4 regions of the Pseudomonas sp. B21-031 genome follow, and region 3 is predicted to be linked to each of the others. Evidence: riboswitches for the same ligand, from Rfam matches in the RefSeq annotation. Region 3 holds a riboswitch; each other region holds the start of a gene.
What was found. A riboswitch is a leader RNA that binds a small molecule or an ion and turns the genes downstream of it on or off. The one in region 3 is predicted to bind cobalamin.
Positions count from the first base shown of each region.

Region 1: another riboswitch for cobalamin. It lies ahead of LOY53_RS09495 (ABC transporter substrate-binding protein); the one in region 3 lies ahead of LOY53_RS12190 (CbtB-domain containing protein).
Region 2: another riboswitch for cobalamin. It lies ahead of LOY53_RS15735 (TonB-dependent siderophore receptor); the one in region 3 lies ahead of LOY53_RS12190 (CbtB-domain containing protein).
Region 4: another riboswitch for cobalamin. It lies ahead of cobW (cobalamin biosynthesis protein CobW); the one in region 3 lies ahead of LOY53_RS12190 (CbtB-domain containing protein).

Region 1 covers NZ_CP087181.1:2,107,431-2,111,540, forward strand. The annotation lists gene LOY53_RS09490 (iron ABC transporter permease) at 1-509, opposite strand, end outside; gene LOY53_RS09495 (ABC transporter substrate-binding protein) at 509-1,519, opposite strand; cobalamin riboswitch at 1,646-1,845, opposite strand; gene LOY53_RS09500 (DUF1624 domain-containing protein) at 1,874-3,040, opposite strand; gene LOY53_RS09505 (outer membrane beta-barrel protein) at 3,441-4,110, shown strand, end outside.
Region 2 covers NZ_CP087181.1:3,578,862-3,582,971, forward strand. The annotation lists gene LOY53_RS15735 (TonB-dependent siderophore receptor) at 1-1,079, opposite strand, end outside; cobalamin riboswitch at 1,188-1,395, opposite strand; gene nikA (nickel ABC transporter substrate-binding protein) at 1,615-3,189, shown strand; gene nikB (nickel ABC transporter permease subunit NikB) at 3,191-4,110, shown strand, end outside.
Region 3 covers NZ_CP087181.1:2,745,102-2,749,211, reverse strand. The annotation lists gene LOY53_RS12200 (LLM class flavin-dependent oxidoreductase) at 1-966, shown strand, start outside; gene LOY53_RS12195 (LLM class flavin-dependent oxidoreductase) at 994-2,094, shown strand; cobalamin riboswitch at 2,257-2,479, shown strand; gene LOY53_RS12190 (CbtB-domain containing protein) at 2,573-2,758, shown strand; gene LOY53_RS12185 (CbtA family protein) at 2,768-3,460, shown strand; gene LOY53_RS12180 (cobalamin biosynthesis protein) at 3,478-3,870, shown strand; gene cobM (precorrin-4 C(11)-methyltransferase) at 3,903-4,110, shown strand, end outside.
Region 4 covers NZ_CP087181.1:3,207,832-3,211,941, reverse strand. The annotation lists gene LOY53_RS14030 (branched-chain amino acid aminotransferase) at 1-563, opposite strand, end outside; gene LOY53_RS14025 (hypothetical protein) at 807-1,166, opposite strand; gene LOY53_RS14020 (glyoxalase superfamily protein) at 1,163-1,540, opposite strand; cobalamin riboswitch at 1,652-1,866, shown strand; gene cobW (cobalamin biosynthesis protein CobW) at 1,966-3,033, shown strand; gene cobN (cobaltochelatase subunit CobN) at 3,037-4,110, shown strand, end outside.

The sequences.
Region 1 (4,110 bases), 640 kb from region 3:
AACGCGGTCAGCGCAGTGAACAGTTGCGAGCCAGCGATGCCGGCGAGTATCACCTGGGCGTTGTTGCTGCTCGGCCCAGCGGCGCGGGCCAGCACCAGCACCAGCGCAAACGCCGCCAGCGCGCCGATGAAGGCGCCCCCGGACATACTCAGGGCGACGCTGCCCAGCCCCAGCAGGCCGACCAGCACCGCGCCGGTCGACGCACCGGCCGACAACCCCAACAGGTAGGGCTCGGCCAGCGGGTTGCGCAGCAGCGCCTGCAGAATCACGCCACACGTGGCCAGCCCGGCGCCACAGGCGGCGGCGACCAGGGTGCGGGTCAGGCGGTAGTTCCAGACAATACCGGCATCGATCGGGTCGACCAGGTAACCGGCCTGCCACAGGTGATTGGCCAGCACCTGGTAGACCACGTTCGGCCCCAGGTTGCTCTCGCCGATCGCCGTGCCGGCCACCAGCGCGACACACAGGGCTGCCAGGGCCAGTGCACTGTAGGGCAACAGGCGGCTCATCACTGGGCTGCTTTACCGCTGGCGAACGCCGTCGACAGCGTCTGCAGGCCACGGAACAGGCGGATGCCGGCCTGCATGGCGTCGGCGTCGAGGACGATGATGCGGTCGTTCTTCACTGCGTCCATGTTGCGGGTAACCGGGTCGTTGCGCAGGAATTCGAGCTTTTTCTGGTAGTCGTCTGCCGGGAAGCGGCGACGGTCCATGCGGGCGATGATCAACCAGGTCGGGTTGGCCTTGGCCAGGGTTTCCCAGCCCACGGTCGGCCATTCTTCGGTGGACTCGACCACATTGCGCACCCCCAGGGTACGCAGCATGAAGTCAGCCACCCCTTGGCGGCCGGCGACGTAGGGGTCGATATCCAGGTCGGCGCTGGAGAACCAGAACAGCGCCGAGGTGTTCGACAAATCCTTGCCAGCCAAGTGCGCCTTGGCACTGTCCAGGCGGCCTTTGAGGTCGGCGTTCAACGCGGCGCCGCGGTCCTGCACGTCGAAGATTTCGGCCAACTGGTGGACGCTCTTGTAGATGCTGTCTACCTGGAACGCCTGCAGGCGGGTGCCGTCGGCCCCCACCAGGTTGTCCTTGCCTTCGCAGTCCGACGGCAGCAGGTAGGTCGGGATCTTCAGCTCGTCGAACTGCTCGCGGGTGCCGACCACGCCTTGTGCGCCGACCATCCATTCAAACTGTACGGCCACCAGTTGCGGACGCTTGCCGACCACCGCCTCGAAACTGGGGTCGTTGTCGGCCAGGCGCTCGACCTTGTCGTTCAGCGCCTTGTACTCGGGCAGCACGTTGTTGAACCACAGCGAGGTACCGGCCAGCTTGTCGCCCAGCCCCAGTGCGTAGAGCATCTCGGTGCCGGCCTGGCCAATGGTCACTGCACGCTCGGGCGCGTGGGCGAAGGTCTGCGGCATGCCGCAGTTGTCGACCGTGAGTGGGTAGTGGGTGGCGGCAGCCTGGGCCAGGCTGGTGAGGCCGAGGCCGGCGATCAAAGCGGCAAGACGAGGCAGCATGAGGGGGCGATCTCCTATCGAAGGGTTCACGGAATGAACGCACGGACAGGCATCGCCGAGCCCCATGCACACGGCAGGGGGCAGCACCCTGAAAAGGGTGGAGATGGCCATCCCGGACACCCCGCCGGTTGGTGTTTTTGCGCCGGCAGGTCTCCTGACTGGTGCGTCATGGCCCGGCTCCAGCCTTCCCGGACAGTGTTGTCCAGTGGCATCGATGGAGCAGGCTCGGCACCTACAGTTGCGGGGGCAGTTCCGTTTGGCCCGCGTTAGCGAGCTTGGGATTCCCTATTAATTCCGTGGTGGAAACCGGCGGCCGGCATGGTAGACCATCAGGCAGCCGGGTGAAAACGCTTTTCAGAAGTACTTGAGCCAGGTGATGTCACGCCGACGCGCCTTCAACCGCGCGAAGCTGCGTACTGGCAGGTACAGCGACACGGCGAGCAAGGCGGCGCCCAGCCAAACGGCGCCGATGCCGTCGAAGCCGAAGTAATCCACCTGGTTGTGGCCGAACAGCGCGACGCAGGCCAGGTAAAGCAGCTTCAGCACATACAGGTGCAGCAGGTAGAAAAACATCGGTGCTGCACCGTAAACCGCCAGGGCGTTGATCCAGCGGGCCTGGCCGGCACGCTCGAAGGCGCGCAACAGCAGCAGGCCACAGCCCAGGGTGAGGGCCAGGAACAGCAAGGATGGCGGGTACTTGGTGATGTTGAAGAAGCTCATCAGCGTCTGCGTCAACGTCGGGTACCCGCTCCAGGGTGCCTCGCCGTAGCCGTTGAGCATGCGCAGCACGACAAAACCAAGCAGTGCGATCACCCCGGCCAGCAGCAGGCGGTGCTGGCGTTGGCCTGCGTCGCTGCCACGGGCAAACCAGGGGCCAAGGCCGTAGCCCAAGGCGATGACGCCGATCCAGGGCAGCACCGGGTAGGAGGTGCGCAGGCGCAGGTGGTCGGAGAACGCCAGCCAGCCACGGTCGTGTAGGATCGCCCACGGCACGTGCAGGGCCGACTCAGCGCCGAAGTGCAGGCTGTCGAGCAGGTTGTGCCCGGCAACGATGATTGCACCCAGGGCGATCAGCGCTGCCCGTGGCAACCACACCAGCAGGGACAGGGCGATCATGCTCACGCCGATGGCCCAGATCACCTGCAGGTAGATCACGCTGGGGGGCAGTTGGAAGGTCCAGGCGAAGTTGACCAGGGTGAACTCCAGCGCCACCAGGAACAGCCCACGTTTGAACAGAAAGACCGAGACATCGCTACGGCCCTGGTACTTCTCGCCATACAGCCAGGCCGAAAGGCCAGTCAATAGGACAAACACCGGCGCACACAGGTGGGCCAGGGTACGGCTGAAGAACAACGACGGGTCGGTGACGTCGATGGCCATCGGGTCGCTGACCTGGCGGTGCAGAAAGAAGGTCTCGCGGACGTGGTCCAGGAGCATGAACAGGATGACCAGGCCGCGCAGGGCATCGATGCTCTGCAGGCGCTGGGTAAGCAGGGTGGGGGTGGCGCTGGCGCTAGTCATGGAAGGTCGCTGGTAGGAATAGGTGTCAAATGAAACGTTATCTTATAACTTAAATTGGGTGGCCAGCAATGGGGATTTGGAGGGGGTGCATGGCATGAGGGGGTTGGCGCCTATGAGATCGAGCGCCGCTCGCGCGGCGCTTCGCAGCACAAGGCTGCTCCTACAGTTGTTTCGGGCCAGTTACGCCTGTGCCTGCGCGCGCCCATGCCCCAGGAATAATTGGCCCGAAACAGATGTGGGAGCAGCCTTGTGCTGCGAAGCGCCGCGCGGGCGGCGCTCGATCTCATAGGCACTGCATAGCTCAAGGCAGACGCTCTCAATGAATTTTTTCGAACTTTCTCCAAAGCGTGTCTCTCGAACCGCTCGTTATCACTGTTTTCACGTCATGGAGACTTCACGCATGTCCGCTCGTCACCTGCTGCGTCACACTTGCCTGCTCGCCTTGATCGCTTCGCCTTTGGCGGCCACCGCAGCGCCCAGTACCGACCCGCTGTTCACCCTCGGCCTGCTGGGTGCCTACAACGACTTCAAATTCGAAGGCGGTAGCGAAACCGACAAGGAACACTTGGGGCAGGGCGGTGTATTCGCCACCTTCGGCAACAAGATGACCGCCGAGTCCGGCTTCATCTACCAGATCGGTGCCGAGGCCAAGTACGGCAAGAAGAATGACAACAAACTCAAGGAAGCCCAGGCCGATCTCGACCTCGGTTGGCGTGCTGCACTGGATGCGCGCAACTTTGTCGATGTGACCGTGGGCGGCGGCTACAGCTGGTCGCGCTTCGAGCCCGAAATCAACGACCTGGACACCAAACTCACGGTCAAGTCGCCCTTCGCCAAGGCGGCCTTGGGTTACAACCATCAATTCGATGCGTCGACCCTGCGCGTGGAGGTGGGCGCGCGCCATACCCTTGATGGTCGTGCGCGCCTGAAGGTCGATGATTTCGGCAGTGACACCGTGGACCTTAAAGACCGCACCAACCCCTATGCCGAGGTCACCCTGCTGATGAACCAGCAGGGCGGCATGCCGGTACAGGCGGGGGTCTACTATACCCGCACCGAATACAAGCTGG
Region 2 (4,110 bases), 830 kb from region 3:
TCGCCAAGCTGTTCCTGGGTCTGCTTGATGCTGATGAAGCTGCTGCGCCGCACCTGGTCGCCTGGTAGCCAGGTGTAGGTCTCGGCGTTGCGCCAGCGGCGCTGGGCCTTGAGGAAGTACAGCTGGTTGCTGGCGGTGAAGTTGTCGTTGATCACCCAGTCGGTGACCAGCCGCGTCGACTGGTCGTTGTAATGCACCTTGGCGTTGTCGACGTTGTAGTTATGATCGCGCAGCGACTCGCGGTAATGACCGTCCACCAACGGCGTCCCCATGTACTGCTGCGGGTCCTGGTCACCGTAGTCGTGGCTGAGGGTGAAGCTCAGTTCATCGCTGGGCTGCCAGCGCAGCGCGCCACTGATGGCGACGCTCTGCGAATCGCCCCGGTCGACCCAGCCGTTGCTGGCCAGCTTGTTGAGGTTCAGGCGGTAGCTCAAGGTGTCGGTCAGCGAGCCGCCGCTGTCCAAGGCCATCTGCCGACGGTCATCCGAACCGTAGCCCAGGCGCAGGTGATTGCGGATTTCGCCTTCAAAAGGCTTCTTCGGCACGACGTTGACCACCGCACCGGTGGCGCCCTCCCCGTACAACACCGAGGCCGGGCCGCGCAGCACATCGATGCGCTCGACCGACCAGGTATCGACCGGGAAGGTCACGGTGCCGGCGCCCACGTACAGCCGGGTACCGTCGTACAACTGCATGGTCGAGCTGTGCCCGGTGAAGCCGCGGGCCGACAAGGCCGTGCCGCCGTTACCGGGGGTGCCGATGAAGGTGATGCCGGGTGAACGGGTGACCGCGTCCTGCACCGTGGCGTTGTTGCGCGTAAGGATTTGCTCGGCACTGATACTGGTCACGCTGGCCGGCGTTTCCAGCGGCGTCAGGCCAAGCCGCGAGCCACTGGTGCCTGGGGTATGCAAGTCGGGCTGAGGGTTGTGCTCGGCCGTGCCGGTAATGTCCGTGGCCGGTAGCGCCAGGGCGTTGTCCGCCTCGGCGGCGTGGGCAGCAACAGAGAGAAACACACAGGGCACCAGGCTGGCGTGCAGCAGCGTACCTGGCAGAGAACTGAACAGCGAATAACGGGACATGTCGTTCCACTTGAAGCAGGAATGAAAGAATCCCGGAGGGAACAACGCAAAGAGGAATCGCGGGCGAGCACGCCCACGGAAACCGGCCTGCGCCCGCCCACCGCGGGTTTGCCAAACGATGCTTCAGGCCGGTCTCCGGGCTCGCGAGGGTCATGAAGCATTCACCTTCCCATGCCAGGGCACAGTGGTGTCTTGAATGCTTCGCTCGCATACCGTTGCGGGGGCAGCGCCGGACTGATCATCGAACGATGACGAACCGGCTTCCCGTTTCACCCCATGCACGGCGGCAGGGGGCACCTGAAACAGGCGCGCAGATGACCATCAAAAGGCCGCTGCGTCAACCGGCTTATGGCAAACAGGTCGCCTGAACTCGCCACTTCAGGCCCTGGGCGAACGCGTCACGGTTCAATCATCGCCGGGGCTTTCTACTGCCTTTTCTGGCGCGGCATTTTGTAACGTTCAGTAAGAAGTTTTTGCATGGACATCATTCCCACCACTCTTTAGCCTTACGCCTCCGTCGAAGTGGGGACCCCGTGTGAAGCAGCAGTCAGCTAAACGAACGCCCGCCCTCTGGGGCATTCTCATGGTCGCCGCAAGCCTCTGCGCACACGCAGACAGCACCCCCCAACAAAGCCCGACGCTGGTGTATTCCTGGCCCGTTAACGCAGGCCCACTCGACCCACGCGGCTACTCGCCCAATCAGATGTACGCCCAGGCCATGGTGTATGAACCGCTGGTGCGTTACACCTCGGCGGGCACGGTAGAGCCGTGGTTGGCACAGGCTTGGCAAGTCTCCGACGATGGCAAGACCTACACCTTCAACTTGCGAGATGGCGTGCGCTTCAGTGACGGCACGCCATTCGACGCTGCAGCTGCCAAGGCCAACCTGGATGCCGTCCTGGCCAATAGCCAACGCCATCGCTGGATGGAGCTGGTCACCACCCTCGACCACATCGAAGCCCTTGACCGGCTGACCTTGCGCCTGGTGCTCAAGCACCCGTACTACCCAACGCTGATGGAACTGGCCCAAGTGCGCCCGCTGCGCTTCGGCTCCCCACAGGCCAAACCTGGCGAACCCGCCGGCACCGGCCCATGGATGCGCGTCGAATCGCGCTTGGGCGAGTATGACCGCTTTGCCCGCAACCCCTTTTACTGGGGCGCAAAGCCGGCCTATGGTGAGGTGCTGGTAAACGTCATCCCTGATCCCAACAGCCGCGCGCTGGCCCTGCAGGCCGGCGAGCTCGAGCTGATTCAAGGGGCCGCCGGCGAGATTACCGCCGGCACCTTCGTGCGCCTGCGCGACCAAGGCTTCGCCACCGCCCTCTCGGCACCGCTGGCTACCCGCACCCTGGCGATGAACACCGGGCACGGCGCCACCCGTGACCTGGCCGTGCGTCAAGCGATCAACCAGGCGGTGAACAAGCAGGCCATCATCGACAAGATTCTGTATGGCCTCGAGCCCCGTGCCGATACCCTGTTCGCCAGCAACATGCCCTATGCCGACATCGGCCTGAAACCCTACGCCTACGACCCTGCCCAAGCCGCTCGCGAACTTGACGCTGCCGGCTGGACCCTGACGGCAGGCACGACGGTACGTAGCAAGGCCGGTGAACCGCTGTCGATCGAACTGGTGTTCCTCGGCACCAGCGCGCTGCAGAAGAGCCTGGCCGAAGTGCTGCAAGGCGAGCTGGCTAACGTCGGCATGCGCATCGAGCTGCGTGCGGTCGAAGAAGGTGGGCTGGTCCGGCGCCAGCGCGATGGCGACTTCGGCATGATCTTCGCCGACACCTGGGGAGCGCCCTACGACCCGCACTCCTTTGTCAGCTCCATGCGCTATGCCGGCCATGCCGACTACATGGCGCAGCGCGGTTTGGCGATCAAGGACGAACTGGACCAACGCATTGGCCAGGTACTGGCAAGTACCGACGCGCAGCAACGCGCCGAACAGTACCGGTTCATCCTCACCACCCTGCATGAGCAAGCCGTGTACCTGCCGATTTCCTACCTTACCGCCATCAGCGTTCGCCGCGACTCCGTTGCCCATGTGCAATTCGGCAGCACGCTGTTCGACGTGCCGTTCGAAGCCATGACACCGAAGCAGGGAAACTGACATGCTGCGCTATATCCTGTTGCGGCTGGCACTGCTGGTACCGGTAATGCTCGGTGTTTCACTGCTGGTCTTCGTGCTGCTGCACCTGGGCAGCACCGACCCGGCCCTGGACTACCTTCGCCTGTCGCACATCCCGCCGACTGACGCGGCCATTGCCGAAGTCCGCCATACGTTGGGGCTCGACCGGCCGTTGCTTGAGCAGTACCTGACCTGGCTCGGGAAGGCCGTGCAGCTGGACTTCGGTATTTCATACCTCACGGGGCGGCCGGTGCTCGACGACCTCCTTTACTACCTGCCCGCTACCTTGCAACTGGGCGGCCTGGCCCTGGCCTGCACGCTGCTGCTGTCGATTCCGCTTGGCTTGGTTGCTGCGCGCTGGCAAGGGCGCTGGCCCGATCACGCCGTCCGCGCGGTGACGTTCCTGGGTGTCTCGATGCCCAACTTCTGGTTGGCGTTTCTGCTGATTGCGCTGTTTTCCCTTTGGCTGGGCTGGCTACCGCCACTGGGCCGCGGCAGTGCCGGGCATCTGGTGATGCCGGTACTGGCGATTGCCCTGATGTCGATGTCGATCAACGCCCGCCTGTTGCGGGCAAGCCTGCTGGAGGCCAGCGGCCAGCGTTATGTCACCTACGCCCGTGCTCGCGGGCTGCCCGAGCGCCGGGTATGGCGTGACCACGTACTGCGCAACGCCTGGCTACCCTTCGTCACGGCCACTGGTATGCACATCGGGGAATTGATCGGCGGGGCACTGGTAATCGAGACCATCTTCGCCTGGCCCGGCGTAGGCCGCTTCGCGGTGTCGGCGGTGCTCAACCGCGACTTTCCGGTCATGCAATGCTTCACCCTGCTGCTGACAGGCCTGCTGATGGTTTGCAACCTGGTGGTGGATGTCTGTTATGCCTGGCTCGACCCTCGCAGCCG
Region 3 (4,110 bases):
GTGGTCACTTCCTGGCTTTCGGGTACCGCCGACAATTTCGGCAAGGCCGAACACCCGCCCCATGCTGTGCGCTACAGAATTGCTCGCGAGCACGTGGACGTGGTCAAGGGGTTGTGGGACTCGTGGGAAGACGACGCCTTCACCCGTGACAAACAAAGCGGGCAGTTCTTCGACCCGGCCAAACTGCACACCTTGGGCCACCAGGGCGAGTTCTTCAAGGTCAAGGGCCCGCTGAACATCCAACGTTCACCGCAGGGCCAACCGCTGATCTTCCAGGCTGGCGTGTCAGAAGAGGGTCGCAACTTCGCGGCACAGAACGCCGATGCCCTCTTCGTCAGCCCCGAGTCGTTCGACGACGCCCATGCCTATTACCAAGACCTCAAGCAACGCGCCTCACGCCATGGTCGCAACCCCGACGCGCTGTTCATCCTGCCCGGCATCCGCCCTATCGTTGGCCGTGACGCCGAGGAAGTCGAGCAGCGCTACCAGCAGGCCGTGGACCTGGTAAGCATCGAGGACGCACTGGTCGCCCTTGGCCGCCCGTTCAACGACTACGACTTCAGTCAGCATGACCTGGACGCGCCCTTCCCCGACCTCGGCACCTTGGGCAACGACAGCCACAAGGGCACCTCGGACCAGCTCAAGCAACTGGCCCGCGACGAAGGCCTGACCCTGCGCGAATTGGCGCTGCGCTTCTCGCGCCCCCGCCGCGACTTCGTTGGCACCCCGGCACAGGTGGCCGATGCCCTGCAGCACTGGTTCGAACAGGGCGCCGCCGACGGTTTCATCATCAACGCGCTGCTCCCCGACGGCCTGCAGTCCTTCACCGAGCAGGTGGTGCCGCTGCTGCAGGCCCGTGGCCTGGTGCGCAGCGCCTACACCGGCACCACCCTGCGCGACAACTTCGGCCTCAGCGTGCCGGAAAACCGCAACACCCAGCGCCGCACCCAGCCGGCCGTTGCCTGACCCCACCCCAACAAGGAGTTCTGTTCCATGAGCCTCGAATTCATTGGCCTCATTGGCCCCCAGGAAGGTAGCGAATCACAGGCACCACGCGGCCCGCTGGTCGACCTTGACTTCATCAAGGCATTCTCCCAGGCCCAGGAGTACGGCGGCTTCGACAAGGCGCTGCTGGCGGTCAACACCAGCGCACCCGACTCGCTGATCCTGGCCAGCTACGTCGCCGCACTGACCGAGCGCATCGGCCTGCTGGTCGCACACCGCCCGGGCTTTCAGGCCCCGACCTTCGCCGCTCGCCAGTTCGCCACCCTTGACCAGTTGAGCCGTGGTCGCGCCTCGATCAACGTCATCACCGGCGGCGACAGCGGCGACCTGCAGCGCGACGGCGACTTCCTCGACAAGGACGCCCGCTATGCCCGTACCGACGAGTACCTGCAGGTGCTGCGCGACACCTGGACCCGCACCGAACCCTTCGACCATAACGGCACGCACTACCGGGTCGAAGACAACCTGACCCTGGTCAAGCCCGTGCAGCCGCTGCCCATCTACTTCTCCGGTGCTTCGGATGCAGCCGTCGAAGTCGCGGCCAAGCATGCCGACGTGTACATGATGTGGGGCGAACCGCTGGAGCAGGTGCGCGAGCGTATTGCCAAAGTGCGCAAGGCTGCGGCCCGTTATGGGCGTGAAAAGCACATCCGCTTCAGCCTGTCGCTGCGGCCGATCCTGGGGGCTACCGAGGAGCAAGCCTGGGACCGTGCCGAGCGCATTCTGGCCGATGCGCAGACGCGCATCGGCCTCCGCCAGGGCAACCGCCGCGAGAAGAACTTCGGCAAGAGCAACACCGGCTCAGAGCGCCTGTTGCAGTTGGCCAGCCAGCGCAAGGTGCATGACACCCGGCTGTGGACCGAGATTGCCGCGTTGGGCGGTGGCGCAGGCAACTCGACGTCGCTGGTAGGGACGGCGGACCAGGTGGCTGAGGCGGCGCTGGCGTACTACGACCTGGGGGTTAGCACCTTCCTGTTCCGCGGGTTCGATCAGTTGCGCGATGCGGTGGAGTATGGGCAGGAACTGATTCCGCGGATTCGCGGGTTGGTGGCGCAGCGGGAGGCTGGACGTAGCGCGCGGACGGCTTAGTGCATGGCTGGATTTTTTTGGCGCCTGTGAGGCCGAGCGCCGCACGGGCGGCGCTGGAACTCACAGGCACTGCAAAACCCGAAAATTGCTAACCTACAACTTCTGAAATACTTTTCACGCGCACACCGCTGTGCAATTGACGGAAAACCTGCCTCGTGGTCTCCTAATGCCTCGCGTTCAGGTGCCCCTCAGGGGGTGAAACGGGAAACCGGTGCGTCGTAGGCCCTCGACTAGGGCGCGACCAAGCCGGTGCTGCCCCCGCAACGGTAAGCGAGCGAAGCGTCTAGACCACTGTGCCGCATCATCTGGCATGGGAAGGGGCGCTTTTCAGGAGCCCTGCTCCTCCTCGTGAGCCCGGAGACCGGCCTGACGTTCATGAACACCCCGCGGTGGGCGGGCGCTGTCGCATTCCCCTGGGCGGATCACGTTCGGGGCTGCCGCGCTTGCCCATTGCCCACAAAAAGCAGAGGAACGCGTCATGCCCGTCACCAGCGCCAAACACAGCATTGCCACCCCCGTCACCCTCAGTCAGCGTGTCGTCATCGCCGTCGGCGCCAGCCTGCTGGGCCTGTGCCTGGTGTACTTTGCCGGCTTCTCGCACATCGAAGCCGTGCACAACGCGGCGCACGACACCCGCCACAGCGCCGCCTTCCCCTGCCACTGAGTACGCCCCATGATCATGCGCATTGCCCGTACCGCGGGCTTCAGCGGGCTGCTTGCGGCCTTGCTGCTGACCCTGCTGCAAAACTTCTGGGTTGCCCCGTTGATCCTTGAAGCAGAAACCTACGAATCCGCAGCCCCTGTTGCCGAACATCACGAACACGGCGCCGAAGGGGCCGCTGCCCATGAACACAGCGCAGAAGCCTGGTCGCCTGAAGACGGCTGGCAACGCGTGCTGTCCACCACCGGGGGCAACCTGGTGGTAGCGGTCGGCTTCGCGCTGATACTGGTCGCCCTGTACAGCCTGCGTGAACCCAAGCGCGCGGCCACCGGCGCCCTGTGGGGCCTGGCGGGGTTCGCCGTGTTCTGCCTGGCCCCGACCCTGGGCCTGCCGCCCGAGCTGCCGGGCACCGCTGCCGCTGACCTGGGGCAACGCCAGGCCTGGTGGATCGGCACTGCAAGCGCAACCGCACTGGGCCTGGCCCTGTTGGTATTTGCCCGCCACTGGCTGGTGAAAGCGCTAGGCGCCGTGCTACTGGTACTGCCGCATGTCATCGGTGCACCGCAACCTGAGGTGCATCAAAGCCTCGCCCCTGAAGCCCTGGAAGCCCAGTTCAAGGTCGCCAGCTGGCTGACAAACGCCGCCTTCTGGCTCGCCCTGGGCCTGTTCAGCGCGTGGCTGTACCGCCGCTCCAGCCAGGCCTGATGGTTTTAGACGCCACCCTGCCGGCGCTGTACGCCGGCTTTGGCTGCCGCCGGGGTTGCCCGGCGGACACCCTCGAAAACCTGCTGCGCCAAGCCTTGGCTGACCATGGCTTGGCGCTGTCAGCACTGCGCGGTATCGCCAGCATCGCCCTTAAGGTCGACGAACCTGGCCTGCAGCAGCTTGCAAAACGCCTAGGCCTGCCCTTGCTGCTGTACGATGCCGGGCAACTTCAGCCCTATGAACCCCTGCTCAGCCATCGCTCGGCCATCGCCCATGCGCACAGCGGTTGTTGGGGCGTCGCTGAAAGCGCGGCGCTGGCCATGGCCAGCCAGCACCTCGGCACAGCCCGGCTGCGGGTCACACGCCAAGTGCTCGGGCCGGCTACCCTCGCCCTGGCCTGCGGGCGATAATCGCAGCATCCCTTTCATTGCAAGGACTTTCCATGACGGTCTACTTCATTGGCGCCGGCCCCGGCGACCCGGAACTGATCACGGTCAAGGGCCAGCGCCTGATCCGCCAGTGCCCAGTGATCATCTATGCCGGCTCGCTGGTCCCTGCGGCTGTGCTCGAAGGCCACCAGGCCGTGACCGTGATCAACAGCGCCGAACTGCACCTGGAACAGATCATCAGTGCGATGCGCACGGCACACG
Region 4 (4,110 bases), 460 kb from region 3:
TAGTTGCCACCGACCTTGGCCGCGCCGGTGCCTTGCGGGGCGGCGCGGTCGAAGCTGGAGATCTGGAAGTTGTGCGGCTTCATGCCGCCTTTGAAGTACGAGCCAACCGGGATGGCGAAGACCGAGAAGATGAACTCGGGGGCGGTGCGCACGCCGATGTTGTCACCGGTGCCGATCACGAACGGGCGCAGGTACAGGGCGCCTTTGCCATGGGGCGGCACGAAACGCTCGTTGGCCTTGACCACTTGCTTGCACGCCTCGATGAACACATCGGTCGGCACGTGTGGCATCAGCAGGCGGGCGCAGCTGCGCTGCATGCGTGCGGCGTTCTGGTCCGGGCGGAACAGGTTGATCGAGCCGTCCTTGCAACGGTAGGCCTTCAGGCCCTCGAAGCACTGCTGGCCGTAGTGCAGGGCAGTGGAGCCTTCACTGATGTGCAGTACGTTGTCTTCGGTCAGGGTGCCCTTGTCCCACTCGCCATTGCGCCATACGGACAGGTAGCGTTTATCGGTCTTGATGTAGTCGAAACCCAGCTTGTCCCAGTTAATGCTCTCGTTACTCATGACACCCTCGATTGTCTTGCAGATGCCCGATCGCTCGGGCTGCTGTTATATGCGCACCACGCCACGATAATACATCCGTCGCGGATCGGGAACGGCCAGTCACGAAACAGCGTGCGATTGGGTGGGGGGAGGGCGTATGTCTGGGGTTTTGCGGCGGCTATGAGGCCGAGCGCCGCCCGCGCGGGGCTCGATCTCGAGAGCGCCGAAGACCCTCCGCCATACACCCGGGCCACTACTTCTATCTCAGCGCCCCCGCAACCGCTTACCCCAATCCCCGCCGTGGCTACGGCTACAAGCCTCTTCACTGTCAAAGCGCACATGCCAGGCCGGGTGATCCAGCCGTATCCCCACTTCATCAAGCGCCTGACAGGTCAACGCCAGCATCCGCGCTTTGGCCACCCCAGCCAGCGCTGCAGCTTTGTCTGCCTCGCGCTCAAATACCCAGGTAATGCGCAGGCTGGCAGGAAAACTGTCGGGGTCAAGGTGATGGGTAAGCCAGGTGAACCCGACAATCTCTGCCTTGGCCGTTTCGCAGGCCTCCGTCAAACAAACCACCAGCTCACGCTCCACACGGGCCATTTCGCGCTTGCCCATGGCCTTCATTGCGCGGCCTCATCATCGATTTGCTGGCAGAAGCGCAGGCGGTTGCCAAACGGGTCATGGACCTGCATCTGCAGGCCCCAGTCCAGGCGCTCGGCTTCGGGGCGGGCGTAGCCGTAGCGTTTGTCCTGCAGTTCGCGCTCAAGGGCGCGCAGGTCGTCGAGGCGGGCGAACACGGTCGAGCCCGGGGTGGCATCGCCGTGGTGTTCGCTTAGGTGCAGGATCAGCCCATCGCGGTGGATTTGCGCGTACAGGGGCAGGTCCGGGCTGAAGCGGTGTTCCCAGTCCAGGCTGAAGCCGAGGAAGTCGAGGTAGAACTCTTTGGCTTTTTCGACCGAGAAAATACGCAGTACCGGGATGGCGGGGGCGAGCGGCATAGGGCGTCCTTGGCCGTTGATGAAGGTGCAACTGTAGCGTAGATGCGCCGTTGCTTGTGCGCCTGTCGCGCAATGGCCGACGGCAATGGTTGACCACCTGCCAGCCACTGCGTAGCCTTGCCACTTCGAGGTTCTTCGGCCAGGCCGAAGCTAAGACGGGAACGCGGTACAAGCCGCGGCTGCCCCCGCAACTGTAAGCACCGACAACGGGCCGACACAGCCACTGCGCAAGCGCGCGGGAAGGCGTCGCGCCCTCCAGCCCTGCTATTCAAAGCACGGCAGGTACGGTGCAAGCCAGGAGACCTGCCTCGAGGCGATTTCGACTTTCAACCGGGCGGGGTGATCCGGTGGCGAACAAGCCCGGCCGACCTGGCCCGTGGCTTTCGTCCTGCATGCCCGCGCCATCTTGCCAAGGGCATCGCGACATGAAAACACTGGCCAAACTCCCCGTCACCATCGTTACCGGCTTCCTCGGTTCGGGCAAGACCACCTTGCTTCGCCACATGCTCGACAACGCCCAGGGCCGCCGTATCGCGGTGATCGTCAATGAATTTGGCGAACTGGGCATTGATGGCGAGATCCTCAAACAGTGCAGCATCGGTTGCACCGAAGAAGAGGCCAGCGGCCGCGTGTACGAGCTGGCCAATGGCTGCCTGTGCTGCACCGTGCAGGAAGAGTTCTTCCCGGTCATGCGCGAGTTGGTCGCACGCCGTGGTGACCTTGACCACATCCTCATTGAAACCAGTGGCCTGGCCCTGCCAAAGCCGTTGGTACAGGCCTTCCAGTGGCCAGAAATCCGTAACGCCTGCACCGTCGATGCGGTCATTACCGTGGTCGACAGCCCGGCTGTGGCGGCCGGCACCTTTGCCGCCTACCCAGACCAGGTGGACGCACAGCGCAAGCTCGACCCGAACCTGGACCACGAGTCGCCGCTGCACGAACTGTTCGCCGACCAATTGGCCAGTGCCGACCTGGTGGTGCTGAACAAGGCCGACCTGATCGACGCCGAAGGCCTGGCCAAGGTCCGCGCCGAGGTGGCCGAAGAGCTGCCGCCCGCGGTCAAGGTGATCGAGGCCAGCAGTGGCCGTCTGCCACTGGACGTACTGCTGGGCGTGGGCGCCGAGTCTGAGGTGCACATCGATGGCCGCCGTACCCACCACGATTCGCACCACGATGGCGATGATCACGACGATCATGACCACGACGCCTTCGATTCGATCTCCATTGACCTGCCAGAAGCCGACGAAAGCCTGTTGCTCGATGCCCTGACCCAGTTGGTGGTCGAGTTCGGCATCCTGCGCGCCAAAGGTTTCGCCGCCATCCCGGGCAAGCCGATGCGCCTGCTGGTGCAAGGCGTGGGTACCCGCTTCGACAAGCACTTCGATCGCGCCTGGCGCGCTGACGAACCGCGTATCACGCGCCTGGTGCTGATCGGTCAGGACCTGGATGCCGTGCAGCTCGAAGCGCGTCTGCGCCAGGCCTTGGGCGCCTGACCCATGCACCTGCTGCGGACCCAGCCCGGCGGCTTCGTGCCGGATGACAGCATTGCCGACCTCGGCCAGACACCCGCCGAACTGGTGATCCTCTGCAGCGGCGATTCACACCTGGCATTGCTTGCCGATACCGCCGAGCAATTGCCTGAGGATTACCCCAGCTTGCGCTTGGCCAACCCGATGCAGGTGCAGAACCACGCCTCGGTCGACCTGTATGTCGACGAGGTGCTGCGCCATGCCAAGGTCATTCTGGTGTCGTTGCACGGTGGCGTTGGCTATTGGCGCTATGGCGTCGAGCAACTGGTCGCCCTGGCGGCCCGCGGCGTGCAGTTGATCCTGGTGCCGGGCGATGATCGCCCGGACCCTGAGCTGACCGGCCTGGGCAGCGTGACCGGCGATCAGGCCGAACGCCTCTGGCACTATCTGCGCCAGGGCGGCAAGGCTAACGCACTCAACCTGTTCAACTGCCTGGCCAACCAATGGCTGGGCCGTGACTATGGCTGGGACGAGCCGCAGCCACTGCCACGCACCTCGGTGTATCACCCGGTCAAAGGCAGTGCGCTGCTTGAGGACTGGTACGCGCAGTGGCACCCGGAGCATCCGGTGGCACCGTTGCTGTTCTACCGCTCACACCTGCAAGCGGCCAACACCGCGTTCATCGACGTCTTTTGCGAGCGTTTGCTGGCGGCGGGGCTCAACCCCTTGCCGATTGCCGTGGCCAGCCTCAAGGAAAGCGCCTGCTTCGAACAGGTCGAAGCCTGGCTGGACGAAGTCGGCGCCGAGGTCTTGATCAACACCACGGGGTTTGCCTTGTCCAGCCCCGAACGCCCCAACCTGCGCCCGTTCCGTCGCGACATCCCGGTGTTGCAGGCCATTTGCGCGCAGGACAACCAACCGGCGTGGGAAGCCAGCGAGCAGGGCCTGGGCGCGCGTGACCTGGCCATGCACATCGTTTTGCCGGAGCTGGACGGGCGGATCATCACCCGCCCGGTCAGTTTCAAGGACATGGCCTGGCGCAGTGAGCGCAGCCAGTCCGACGTAGTCTGTTACCGCGCCCACCCCGAGCGCATGGATTTT